DNA from 3 places in the Actinoplanes sp. CA-030573 genome. Region 1 is predicted to be linked to each of the others. Evidence: riboswitches for the same ligand, from Rfam matches in the RefSeq annotation. Region 1 holds a riboswitch; each other region holds the start of a gene.
The links. Region 1 has a riboswitch for cobalamin ahead of ACQP2F_RS32675 (ribonucleoside-diphosphate reductase subunit alpha). Riboswitches for the same ligand answer to the same signal wherever they lie in the genome.
Positions count from the first base shown of each region.

Region 2: it holds a riboswitch for cobalamin, as region 1 does, so the genes downstream of both, ACQP2F_RS28970 (VWA domain-containing protein) here and ACQP2F_RS32675 (ribonucleoside-diphosphate reductase subunit alpha) in region 1, are expected to answer to the same signal.
Region 3: it holds a riboswitch for cobalamin, as region 1 does, so the genes downstream of both, ACQP2F_RS20660 (ribonucleoside-diphosphate reductase subunit alpha) here and ACQP2F_RS32675 (ribonucleoside-diphosphate reductase subunit alpha) in region 1, are expected to answer to the same signal.

Region 1 is NZ_CP192038.1:7,115,519-7,119,887, forward strand. Features, by position in the region: gene ACQP2F_RS32665 (nuclear transport factor 2 family protein) at 1-147, shown strand, start outside; gene ACQP2F_RS32670 (GMC family oxidoreductase) at 192-1,820, shown strand; cobalamin riboswitch at 2,257-2,471, shown strand; gene ACQP2F_RS32675 (ribonucleoside-diphosphate reductase subunit alpha) at 2,585-4,369, shown strand, end outside.
Region 2 is NZ_CP192038.1:6,258,088-6,262,456, reverse strand. Features, by position in the region: gene ACQP2F_RS28985 (hypothetical protein) at 1-389, shown strand, start outside; gene ACQP2F_RS28980 (VOC family protein) at 406-753, shown strand; gene ACQP2F_RS28975 (gluconokinase) at 764-2,320, shown strand; cobalamin riboswitch at 2,368-2,558, shown strand; gene ACQP2F_RS28970 (VWA domain-containing protein) at 2,565-4,369, shown strand, end outside.
Region 3 is NZ_CP192038.1:4,434,033-4,438,401, forward strand. Features, by position in the region: gene ACQP2F_RS20655 (ribonucleotide-diphosphate reductase subunit beta) at 1-162, opposite strand, end outside; gene ACQP2F_RS20660 (ribonucleoside-diphosphate reductase subunit alpha) at 162-2,504, opposite strand; cobalamin riboswitch at 2,617-2,816, opposite strand; partial or broken gene ACQP2F_RS20665 (phosphotransferase enzyme family protein) at 2,944-3,078, opposite strand; gene ACQP2F_RS20670 (TIGR03085 family metal-binding protein) at 3,125-3,754, opposite strand.

The DNA.
Region 1 (4,369 bases):
ACCGGCGAGCCGTTCGACGCGGCGGAAACCCACGTCTGGCAGGTCCGCGACGACAAGATCGTCGCGTTCGAAGCCTACGTCGACACCGACGAACTGTCCCGCGCTCTCATCGCACGCCGCCCGGACAACGACACACAGAACTCCTGATCCAGCACCGAAACCAACCCCTGTCCACGTGAGAGGTGCTCGCCATGACCAACCAGAAGGACAACGCCTTCGACTACATCGTCATCGGCGCCGGCAGTGCGGGATGCGTACTCGCGAACCGGCTCAGCGAAGACCCCGACCACCGCGTCCTGTTGCTCGAGGCCGGCGGACCTGACGACTCACCGGCCATCGCCATGCCCGTGGCCTTTCCGACCCTGTTCCACGGCCCGACCGACTGGGACTTCACCGCCCCCGCGCCCAACGGGCCCCGGCAGGCCCCCATCTACATCCCGCGCGGCAAAGTGCTCGGCGGCTCGTCGTCGCTGAACGCCATGATCTACATCCGGGGCAACGCCGTCGACTACGACGGCTGGGCCGCCGCCGGCGCTGACGGATGGACCTATCGTGACGTGCTGCCGTACTTCATGCGCGCCGAGGCCAACGAACGGCTGGCCGGCCCGTTCCACGGCACTGACGGGCCGCTGCACGTCGAGGACGGCGTCTACCACCACGAGCTGACCGACGCCTGGCTCGACTCCGTCACGCAGCACGGCCTGGACCTCACCGACGACTTCAACGGCGCCTCCCAGCTCGGTGCCGGCTACTACCAGACCACCACCTATCGACGGCACCGCTGGTCGACCGCAGCCGCCTACCTGCGTCCCGCCCTCGGCCGACCCAACCTGACGGTGCGCACCGGGGCGCTCGTGCAAACCCTGGTCGTGAAACAAGGCGCGGTCCGAGCAGTGCGCTACAGCATCGGCAACCAGGTCGTCGAGGCGGCCGCCGACGCAGAAGTCATCGTGAGCGCCGGCGCGATATCGTCCCCGCACCTGCTGCTGCGCTCCGGCATCGGGCCCGCCGACCACCTGCGCCGCCACGACATCGCGGTGCAGCTCGACCTGCCCGGCGTCGGCGCCAACCTCCACGACCACCCCACCCTGCCGATCATGTGGACCACGACAGGCACCACCGACCTGCGCTTCCTCGCCGCCGACCCCGCCGCGCAGGCCGAGTGGGCCGAACACGGCGACGGCCCGGCGTCATCGAACATCGGCGAGGCGGGCGGATTCCTGTCCACCACCGGTGGCATGGCGCCGGACATCCAACTGCACACCGCCGCGCTGCCCTTCGCCGACCGCGGCGACCCCGGTGCACCGGCCGCCTTCACCACACTCTTGACGGTGCTCACCCCGCCGGGCCGGGGGACCGTACGCCTGCGGGACCCCAACCCCGACACCGCCCCTGAGATCGACCTTCCCCTCTACGAGCGCGCCGACCGGGACCTGCTGTACGAGGGATACCGGCAGCTGATGTACCTATCCCAGGGCGCGAACCTCCGCCGGCTCTTCGACCAGCCATATCTGCGGGACCGCGACGATCTCGACAGCCACCAATTCGACACCTACGCGCGACAATGGATTCAGACGATTTACCACCCGGTCGGCACGTGCGCCATGGGCACCACCAATACCTCCGTCGTCGACCCGCAGCTGCGCGTGCACGGAATCGCCGGGCTACGCGTCGTCGACGCTTCGATCATGCCCACCGTCGTACGCGGCAACACCAATGCACCCACCATCATGATCGCCGAAAAGGCGGCCGACCTGATCGAGGGACGTCAAGCCCACGACCACCGGATCGCCCCCATCGAACTCGCGACCACCATGTAGGCCCTACCTTCGGTTGTTGCAGCCGCTCCGTTATGCCCGGAGGACGCCACACGCGGTCAGTCGAATCGGCTCGCGGCCTCCAAGGCGATATTGTGGCGCCGATCGTCACGCAGGCCCGGTTCAACCCCGGTGCCGGACGAGCGGCACCGGCAGGGGATCTGGTCTGAACAGCGGGGGCGCTGGCTGCGCTGCCGACCGCATTCGCATACGGGCTGGCTGGATCCCCAGCGTTGCCGCCACGTCAGACGGCGACGTCACGCCGGTCGGCCGGCCCGCGGGTCGGTGTCAGCTTCAGAAATAGCCGGCCGGACGCCGAACGGCGACAGGTGAACCGGGACTTCGGAAAGCAGATCACGGAAGGCGAGGCGGGGTGACCGTGAGGCGCGACACGCCGAATACACCATCTGGTGTTGCCTTCGATTGCGCCCACCCATATATGGTGTTGCTCGCAGCTGGTTCGAGCACCATCTCACGGTGACGCTCGAGGCAAGAGGGAACCCGGTGTGAGTCCGGGACTGCCCCGCAGCGGTAAGTGGGAACGAACGCCGTCACACAGCACTGGATCCGTACGGGTCTGGGAAGCGACGGCCGGTAGGCGACCGAATGGTCATGCCCGCGAGTCCGAAGACCTGCCAGCGCGCCGTACGCCACCGGGTGTGCGGCGGTTGAAGGCCGCGCGGGACGGCCGACGCCATCATGACGGCCGGACCGGGGCCGTCGGCGTCCCCGTGTGCCTGAACAGAGGCTTTTGGGGGGACGCGGAAATGACGGTCACGCAGGACAAGACAGCCGTGCCGGAGCAGCGGCGGCACGTGATGCAGGTACGTAAGCGCAACGGCGATCTGGAGACGGTCGACGTCAACAAGATCGTCAAGGCTGTCGAGCGGTGGGTAGCCGACCTCGACGAGGTGGATCCCCTGCGGGTCGCGACCAAGACGATCAGCGGCCTGTACGACGGCGCGACCACCGCCGAGCTCGACAAATTGTCCATTCAGACGTCGGCCGAGCTGATCGGCGAGGAGCCGCAGTACTCCAAGCTGGCCGCCCGCCTGCTCGCTGCGTACGTGGACAAGGAAGTTCGCCTGCAGGGGGTCGCGACGTTCAGCCAGTCCATCCGCTATGCCCACCAGCAAGGGCTGATCGGCGACGAGACCGCCGCGTTCGTCGCGAAGAACGCCCGCAAGCTCGACGACGCCGTCGACGTGACCGGTGACCTGCGATTTGAATACTTCGGGCTGCGTACGGTGGCCGACCGGTACCTGCTGCGCCACCCGCAGGAGCGTACGGTGGTCGAGACGCCGCAGTACTTCCTGCTGCGAGTCGCGTGCGGCCTGTCGCAGACGCCGGCTGAGGCGATCGGCTTCTACCGGCTCATGTCGAGTCTGGCTTATCTGCCCAGCTCGCCGACCCTGTTCAACTCGGGCACCCGGCACACCCAGATGTCGAGCTGCTTCCTGGTCGACTCCCCCAAGGACGAGCTCGACTCGATCTACGAGCGCTACCACCAGGTCGCGAAGCTGTCGAAGTTCTCCGGTGGCATCGGCATCTCTTGGTCGCGGGTGCGGGGCCGGGGTGCGCTGATCCGCGGCACCAACGGCAAGTCCAACGGCATCGTGCCGTTCCTCAAGACCCTCGACGCCGGTGTGGCCGCGGTCAACCAGGGCGGCCGGCGCAAGGGCGCGGCCTGCGTCTACCTCGAGCCGTGGCACCCGGATGTCGAGGAGTTCCTCGAGCTGCGCGACAACACCGGCGAGGAATCCCGGCGTACGCACAACCTGAACCTGGCCAACTGGATCCCGGACGAGTTCATGCGCCGGGTCGAGGCCGACGGTGACTGGTCGCTGATCGACCCGTCCGACGCGCCCGAGCTGCCCGACCTCTTTGGCGACGAGTTCGACCAGGCCTACCGAGCCGCGGAGAAGAAGGCCGTCAAAACCGTCAAGGCCCGGGACCTGTACGGGCGGATGATGCGCACGCTCGCGCAGACCGGCAATGGGTGGATGACGTTCAAGGACCGCGCGAACGCCCTGTCGAATCAGACCGGCGGCCCGGGCAACACGATCCACCTGTCCAACCTGTGCACCGAGATCCTCGAGGTCAACTCGGACGAGGAGACGGCGGTCTGCAACCTCGGCTCGATCAACCTCGGGGCGCACATCACCGACGGCGGCGTCGACTGGGAGACGCTACGCGCCACCGTCCGGACTGCGGTCGTATTCCTTGACCGGGTCATCGACATCAACTTCTACCCCTCGGAGCAGGCCGGGAAGTCGAACCCGCGCTGGCGGCCGATCGGGCTCGGGCTGATGGGTCTGCAGGACGCGTTCTTCCAGCTGCGGCTGCCGTTCGACTGCGCCGAGGCCAAGGACCTGTCGACGCGTGTGCAAGAGGAGATTTTCCTGACCGCGCTCGAGTCGAGCGTGGCCTTGGCTGAGCAGTTCGGCCCCCACCCGGCCTACCCGGAGACACGCGCTGCCAAGGGCGATCTACACCACGAGCTGTGGGGCGCCACCCCTGAGCAGACAGAGCGATGGGCCGGTCTCAAGGCC
Region 2 (4,369 bases), 860 kb from region 1:
CCGGGCCGTGGGAGATGCCGGGCGGCTACGACGACCTGTTCGGCTACCACGCGCAGACCGGGCTGGGCGCCTGGCAGATCAGCGGCGCCACGCCGGACGGCCGGCAGTTCACGGTGCGGACGCTGCCGCTGGAGGACACGGTCCGGGCGTTCTGGTTCCTCGGCGGGCCCGAGCCGCATTACGCGGGCCTGATGCGCGACGGCGTGGTGCGGGTGCGGCTGCCCGGCCAGCAGGGCGTGGTGGTGGCCGTGCTCAACGCGACGCTGCGCTACCGCACCCGCGGGGCCTGGATCCCGGTGAGCGACGTGGCGCTGCTGCCCGACGCCGCGACCGAGCTCGAGGTGCGGCCGCGGGGCGGCGGTGATCCGAGGACCGTGCCGTTGCCGTGACGGATAGGTTGGGGTCGTGACGATTCAGGGCCTGCGCCGGATCATCGTGTCGGTGGCGGATCTCGACCGGGCGCTCGCGCTGTATCGCGACGCGCTCGGCCTGGCCGAGAAATACCGGACGGAAGAGATCGCCATGCTCGGCGACCCGGAGGTGCTGCTGCACCGGCGGCCGCCCACCCCGGGCCGGGCCGGGGTCGCGGCGAGCTATCTGGTCGACGACGTCGACGCCGTCACCGCCGCCGCCGAGAAGGCCGGCGCCGCGGTGATCGACCCGCCGGCCGTGCAGCCGTGGGGCGAGCGGCAGGCGGTGCTCACCGATCCGGACGGGCACGTCTTCTGTCTGGTGAGCCCGGGTAACGGGTAAGAGCGTCGCCATGGACGTCGTGATCGGCATCGACACCGGTACCACCGCCACCAAGGGCATCGCGGCCACCGCCGACGGCCGGCTGCGGGCGCACACCAGCGTCCACTATCCACTCGCCGTGCCCGGCCCGGGCCGCGCCGAGCTCGACCCCCAGCACCTGATCGACGCGGCGGTCAAGGCGCTCACCGACGTGGCCGCCGCCTGCCGCGAGCAGGGTGACGCGGTGCGGGCCGTCAGCCTGAGCGCGTTCCTGCACGCCCTGGCCCCGATGGACGCCGCCGGCCGCCCGCTCGGCCCGTTGGTCACCTGGGCCGACAACCGGGCCGGCGCCCAGTGCGACGAGATCATCGCGGCCGGCCGCGACAAGGCGCTGCAGGCCCGCACCGGCACGCCCGTGCATCCGATGTCGCCGCTCACCAAGCTCGCCTGGTGGCGGGCCACCGACCCCGAGCGGCTGCGGTCGACGCCGCGGTGGGGCGGGGTCAAGGAGCTGGTGCTGACCGCCCTCGCCGACGCGCCGTTCCTGCTCGACCTGTCGGTGGCCTCGGGCACCGGCCTTTACGACATCCACTCCCGCACGTGGGATCCCGAGGCGCTCGACATCGCGGGCGCCCGGCCCGGCCAGCTGGCCGAGGTCGTGCCGACCACCACCGTCCTGAAGCTGCGCCCCTCGATCGCGTCGGCGGCCGGGCTGCCGGCCGGCACCCCACTGGTGATCGGCGCGGCCGACGGGCCGCTGGCCAACCTCGGCCTCGGCGCCACGCCGGCCGGCGTCGCGGCCGTCTCGCTCGGCACCAGCGGCGCCCTGCGCACGGTCGTCGACCGGCCCACCGCCGACGCCGCCGGGCGGCTGTTCTGCTACGCGCTGACCGAGGACCGCTGGGTCATCGGCGGTGCGGTCAACAACGCCGGCTCGGTGGTGCGCTGGGCCGGGCAGAGCTTCGCGTCCGGCTTCGAGCGCCCCGGCGCCGAGGGCGAGGACGAGGACGAGCGCGACGCCGCCCTGCTCATGGAGGCGCAGAGCGTGGCGCCGGGCAGCGACGGGCTGCTCTGCCTGCCCTACCTGCTGGGCGAGCGCGCGCCGTGGTGGCGGGCCGGCATGCGCGGCGCCTACCTCGGGCTGCGCCGCGAGCACGGCCGCGCCCACCTGGTGCGCTCGGCGGTCGAGGGCGTGTGCCAGCAGCTGGCGCTGGTCCGCGACTCGTTCGCGGCCGAGGGCTTCCCGGTCACCGAGGTGCGGGCGACCGGGGGAGCGGTCGCGTCCGAGCTGTGGGTGGGCGTGCTGGCGGCCGCCCTCGACCTGCCGGTGGCGATCGCCGGCACCCCCGAGGGCACCGCGCTCGGCGCCTGCCTGCTCGGCCTGCACGCGCTGGGCGACCTGCCCGACCTCGACCGCGCCGCCGCGCTGATCGCGATCGGCACGCCGACCCGGCCCGACCCCGAGAACGCCGCCCTCTACGCCCGCCTGCGCCCGCTGATCGAGAAGTCGGCCCTGGCCACCATGGATATCGTGCGCGAGCTCGACCGCCTGGCCCCGCCGCTGGAGACGGCCGCCCACCCGTCTTAGAGATGGTGGTCACCGCTGGTCACGTTGACGGTCCGCCCGGCGGTGCGAAAGCATGGCGGGCGAGCGGTAGCGGAGGAACCCGGTGCGATTCCGGGACGGTCCCGCCACTGTGACCGGGTAGTGACCCGTCCCGTCGTCGTGGCCCATCGCCACGGCGTTTTGTCGTCGCGGCGTTCAGCGGTGTCGGGGAGCGTCGATCCGGGAGCCAGGAACTCCGGCCGCTCGTGACGCTCATCGTCCGGGCGTGGACACCCGGGCAGAAGGGACCTCCGTGACGCCGTACCCGTTCTCGGCCGTGGTCGGGCTTGCCGACCTGCGCCTCGCGCTGTTGCTCACCGCTGTCTCGCCGGATGTCGGCGGGGTTCTGGTGCGAGGAGAGAAGGGAACGGCGAAGAGCACGGTGGTGCGTGCCCTGGCCGCGCTGCTCCCGCCGGTCACGGTGGTCCGCGGCTGCCGCTTCGCCTGCGATCCGGCGGCGCCCGACCCGGCCTGCCCGGACGGCCCGCACGCGGCGCGCCCCGACGGCCCGCATCCGGCCGGCTCCGACGGCCCGCACGCGGCCGGCTCCGACGGCCCGCACGCGGCCGGCTCCGACGGCCCGCATCCGGCCGGCTCCGACGGCCTGCACCCGGCCGGCTCCGACGTCTCGCTCTCGGCCGGTATCCCGGCGCTGTCCCGGCCGGCCGCGCTGGTCGAGCTGCCGGTGGGGGCGACCGAGGACCGGGTGGTGGGCACGCTCGACATACAGCGTGCGCTGGCCGACGGGGTCAAGGCGTATGAGCCGGGCCTGCTCGCGGCCGCGCACCGCGGCGTGCTCTACGTCGACGAGGTCAACCTGTTGCCCGATCACCTGGTCGACCTGCTGCTGGACGCGGCGGCGATGGGCCGGGCCCACGTCGAGCGGGACGGGGTGTCGGTCAAGCACGCGGCCCGGTTCCTGCTGGTCGGCACCATGAACCCGGAGGAGGGCGAGCCCCGGCCGCAACTGGTCGACCGGTTCGGCCTGGTGGTGACCGTCGGGGCGCCGCGCGAGGCCCGGGAAAGGGCCGAGGTGGTGCGGCGGCGGCTGGCGTACGAGGCCGGCCCCGGCGACTTCGCGGTGCGTTTCGCCGACGACGAGCACGCGCTGTCGCAGCGGATCGTCGCGGCCCGGGAACGGCTGCCGCGGGTCGTCCTGCCGGACGGCGAGCTCGACCGGATCGCCCGGGTCTGCCTCGCCTACGGGGTGGACGGCATGCGCGCCGACATCGTGGTGGCCCGGTGCGCGGTGGCCCTGGCCGCGTGGCACGGCCGGGAGCGGGTCACGGCCGGCGACGTGCGCGACGCCGCCCGCCTGGCCCTGCCGCACCGGCGGCGGAAGGACCCGCTCGACCCGCCCGGCACCGACGAGCAGCGGCTCGAGGAGGCGCTGGCGGAGGCCGAGGCCGAGCTCGAACGCGAACGCGAACGCGCCGATCGGGAGCGAACCGAGCGGGAGTGCGCCGAGCGGGAGGAGCGCGAGCGCGACGGCGGCCCGGACGACGACCCCGACGGTGGCGGCTCGCCGACCGGCGGTCCCGACGATGCCAGCCCCGACGGCTCGGGCGGCTCCGACAGCTCGGGCGGCTCGGGCAACTTCGGTGGCCCAGGCCGTTCTGGTGGCTGGAGCGGCTCCGGTACCCCGGGCGACATTTCGGGAAAGTCGGATTTGGGAGCCAGGAGAGGCGTGGGTGCGGCGGATGGGACCGAACACGGCGGAGCAGGACGGGGCGGGCCGGGACAGGGCGGCCTGGAGCAGAGCGGGCCGGGACAGGGCGGGCCGGGGCAGGGCGGGCCGGGACAGAGTGAGCCGGGGCAGGGCGGGCCGGGGCAGGTCGCGGTTGCGGGGAGTCCCTATCGGACCCGGACGCTCTCGATTGCCCGTCGTGGGGAGGGTGGGCATGCGGGGCGGCGGTCGCCGGCGTTCTCGCGGCGCGGGCGGGTGATCGGCTCGCGCGAGCCGCGCGGCAAGCTGGCCGGGGCGCCGCATCTGCCCGCCACCCTGCGGGCCGCGCTGCACCGCGGCGCGCG
Region 3 (4,369 bases), 2.7 Mb from region 1:
GTGCCGCTCGGCCGCCGACAGCTTGGACAGGTCGGCGAGGTCGGAGTGCAGGTCGACCTCCTCCACCGTCCAGGTGTTCTTGATCGCGTCCTTGAAGTGGTCGAAGAAATGCGGGTACTTCATCGGCCGCAGGGTCAGGTCCATTCCGGGGTCGAGCAGCATTACTGGCAGGCCTCACACGATTCGGGGTTCTCCAGGGAGCAGGCGACGGCGTCCGAGGCGGGAATCACCGCGACGGTCGCCTGCTGAATGCGCGTCGCGGGCCGCGAGCGCAGGTAATACGTCGTCTTCAGCCCGGATTTCCAGGCATGCAGATACATCGACGAGAGCTTCCCAATGGTGGGCGCGCTCAAGAACAGGTTCAAGGACTGCGACTGATCGATGTACGGGGCCCGGGCCGCGGCCAGGTCGATCAATGCCCGCTGCGGCAGCTCCCAGGCCGTACGGAACAGCTCACGCACGTCGGCGGGCAGCTCGGCGATGCCCTGCACCGAGCCCTCGGCCCGCTTGATCTGCTCGCGGATCGGGGCGGTCCACAGCCCACGGGCCTTCAGCTCGCGTACCAGATAGGTGTTGATCTGCAGGAACTCGCCCGACATCGTCTCGCGCTTGAACAGGTTGGACACCTGCGGCTCGATGCACTCGTAGCAGCCGGCGATGGAGGCGATGGTGGCGGTCGGCGCGATCGCGACGAGCAGCGAGTTGCGCAGGCCGGTCGCGGCGATCCGGTCCTTCAGCGCGGCCCAGCGCTCGGTCTGCGCCGGCGTCGCGCCCCACAGCTGCGGGTGCAGCTCGCCCCGGGCGGCGCGCGTCTCGCCGAACGCCGGGTGCGGGCCGAACTCCGAAGCGAGGCCGGCCGAGGTCTCCAGCGCGGTCAGGAAGATCTCCTCCTGTACGCGGGTGGACAGCTCCCGCGCCGCGGCCGAGTCGAACGGCAGGCGCAGCGTGAAGAACGCGTCCTGCAGGCCCATCAGCCCCAACCCGACCGGACGCCAGCGCGGGTTGGAGGCGACGGCCTGGTCCGACGGGTAGTAGTTGATGTCGATGACCCGATCCAGGAAGACGACCGCCGTACGTACGGTGTCGCGCAGTTTCTCCCATGCCACCCCCTCGGCCGTGACGTGCGCGCCCAGATTGATCGAGCCGAGGTTGCAGACCGCCGTCTCGGTGTCGCTGTTGACCTCGAGAATCTCCGTGCAGAGGTTGGAGAGGTGGATGGTGTTGCCGGGCCCGCCGGTCTGGTTGGAGAGCCGGTTGGACGCGTCCTTGAAGGTCATCCACCCGTTGCCGGTCTGCGCGAGCGTCCGCATCATCCGCCCGTAGAGGTCGCGCGCCTTGACCGTCCGGACCGCCTTCTTCTCCGCCCGCTTGTAGGCCTCCTCGAACGCCTCACCGAACAGATCGGGCAGCTCCGGCGCGTCGGACGGGTCGACCAGCGACCAGTCCTCGTCGGCCTCGACCCGCCGCATGAACTCGTCCGGGATCCAGTTCGCCAAGTTCAAGTTGTGCGTACGCCGGGAGTCCTCCCCGGTGTTGTCGCGCAGCTCGAGAAACTCCTCGACGTCCGGGTGCCACGGCTCGAGATAGACGCACGCCGCGCCCTTGCGGCGGCCGCCCTGGTTGACCGCGGCGACCCCGGCGTCGAGCGTCTTCAGGAACGGGACGATGCCGTTGGACCGGCCGTTCGTGCCCCGGATCAGCGCGCCCCGCCCGCGGATCCGCGACCAGGAGATGCCGATGCCGCCGGAGAACTTGGACAGCTTCGCGACCTGGTGATAGCGCTCGTAGATCGAGTCGAGCTCGTCCCGCGGCGAGTCGACCAGGAAGCACGACGACATCTGGGTGTGCCGGGTGCCGGAGTTGAACAGGGTGGGCGAGCTGGGCAGATAGGCGAGGCTCGCCATCAGGCGGTAGAACCCGATCGCCTCGGCCGGCGTCCTCGACAGGCCGCACGCCACCCGGAGCAGCCAGTACTGCGGTGTCTCGACGACCAGGCGGGTGTGCGGGTGGCGCAGCAGGTAACGGTCGGCCACCGTACGGACGCCGAAGTATTCGAATCTCCTGTCGTTCTCCGGATCGACGGCGTCGTCCAGCTTGCGCGCGTTGCGGGCCACGAACTCCGCCGTCGCGTCCCCGATCAATCCCAGGCCGTGCGCGTAGCGGATGGATTGGCTGAAGCTCGCGACACCCTGAAGGCGAACTTCCTTGTCCACGTACGCCGTGAGCAGTCGCGCGGCGAGCCGGGAGTACTGCGGTTCCTCGCCGATCAGCTCCGCCGCGGTCTGGATCGACAGCTTGTCCAGCTCGGCGGTGGTGGCGCCGTCGTAGAGCCCGCTGATCGTCTTGGTCGCCACCCGCATCGGGTCGACCTCGTCGAGCCCCGCCGCCTGGCGCTCCACCGCCCGCACGATCTTGCCGACGTCGACCGTCTCCAGGTCGCCGTTCCGTTTCCGCACCTGCATGACGTGCCGGCGCTGCTCCGGCACCGTCGTGGTGGTCGTCATTCCCCGTCCCCTCGTCCGTTGACGGACGCGCGGGCGGACGCCACCGGCTGGCTCGGCCAGACCGGCTGGTGGCGTCGGCCGTCCCGCGCGGCCTTCGACCGCCGCACACCGGTCGGCGTGCGGCGCGCTGGCAGGTCTTCGGACTCGTGGGCGCTGTTGTTCCTACCGGCCGTCGCTTCCCAGGCCCGGGCCCAGTGCTCGTGACGGCTTTCGTTCCCACTCACCGCTGCGGGGCAGTCCCGGATTCACACCGGCTTCCCTCTTGCCTCGACGACCCGGATGGATCACCGAACCAGCTGCGGGAGACACCATATCTTGGGGTGAGGCAGAAAGTGCAACACCATTGGTTGTGTCGGCGTGTCGCGTCCGCCGCTTGGGGTGAGCCGGCCGAGCCCAGGTCGTAGAGCAGCGGACCGGCCATTGCCGTGCTCCAGTCGATCACGCCGCAGCTACCCGAGCCGCGATCCAGGCGGAACGCCTCCGGTGCCGGATCGGTGTGCAGCGGGCCCCACGACAGCGTCTCCGGTCCCAGGCGCCCGTAGGCCTCGACCGCCGCGGTGACGGCCGGGCGCAGCCACGGATCAGGGCGCGGCGGAGGCTCGCTTCGCCGATCACGCGGGTCACATGCCGAAGTGGGCGCCGCGCACGGCGGCTACCGCCTCGGCGGGACCGGTCAGCTCCACGTCGGCGGCCTGCTGCCGGCCGAAGAGGTGGAGCAGCAGCTCGCCCGGCGGGCCGGCCAGCGCCGCGACCGGCTCCCCGCGCCGCGCCCGGACGGACTGGCCCGATCCGGCGCGGTGCAGGACGAGACCCACCCGGACGCGGCGGGCGAGGAACCAGGCCGACTGCCGCACATTGCGCCACAGGGCGTCGTCGAGCGCGGCGTCGTGCGTACGGGAACCGAGGCCGTTGGCGCGGCGCACATCCTCGTGATGCACGTAGAACTCGTTGAGACTCGGCAGCCGGCGCACCCAGCCGAGCCGGAAGAACCCGGGCGGCGGACCCGACCGCAGCGTCGCGACCAGCCAGGCGAAGTCGCGGGCGGCGAGCGCGTCCTGCCGGCGGCCGGCGAAGCGCGCCCACGGGCCCGGGACGACCAGCCCGGGAGCGGCGAGCGGATCGCGGTCGCGCAGGATCAGATGCGCGGCGAGATCGCGCGTCGCCCACGGTGCGATGAGCGTCGGCGCCGCCGGGCCGAGCTCGGTCAGCAGGTCGCTGAGCGAGGCCCGTTCGACCGCGTCGAAGAACACTCCTGGACCTTATCCGCCGCAGCTCCCGCCGTCGTATCGCCAACGCCTTGGCGATCACGTTGATCGGCACGCCTTCTGCCCGATGAAGCCGGGTCGCCCACCGGTCCACCGGTTAGTGTCTTCCGCATCGGTGCTCTCGTCGGCTCTCAACCGGCCTTGCGGGCGACGACCGCGTACATGCCGAGCGTTGATGTGCCAGACCGCCGATCCGCACGGTGACGGCAGCCGAAGTTACGAGCTCCGGTGTACGGCCCGGTTGATATCGACTGCTCGAAATCGGCAACTGGAGCGGCAGCCGGCGGAAGACCGCGCGCCCGGACAGGATTCGCCTCTTCCTCGGAGAGCGATCAGGTGGCCTTCCTTGCCAGTCTCTCGACAGAGCGACTCATGCACCGGCGTCCGAGACCGGCCGCCGACTGCGTGGCAGATATGCCTGGACGGTTGAGTCGTTTCGCCGACACGAGGCCTCAGGTCGGCCGACCAGCTCAGCGACGATGGGGCACGCGGTCCGGCCGAAATACCGATGTACCGGTCCGATCGGGCGTTCCAGGATGGCGGAGCCAGCGACCCTCCTGGGCCTGCGGCGCGAAGCGAAGAACCGGCGGCTCGGAGAAG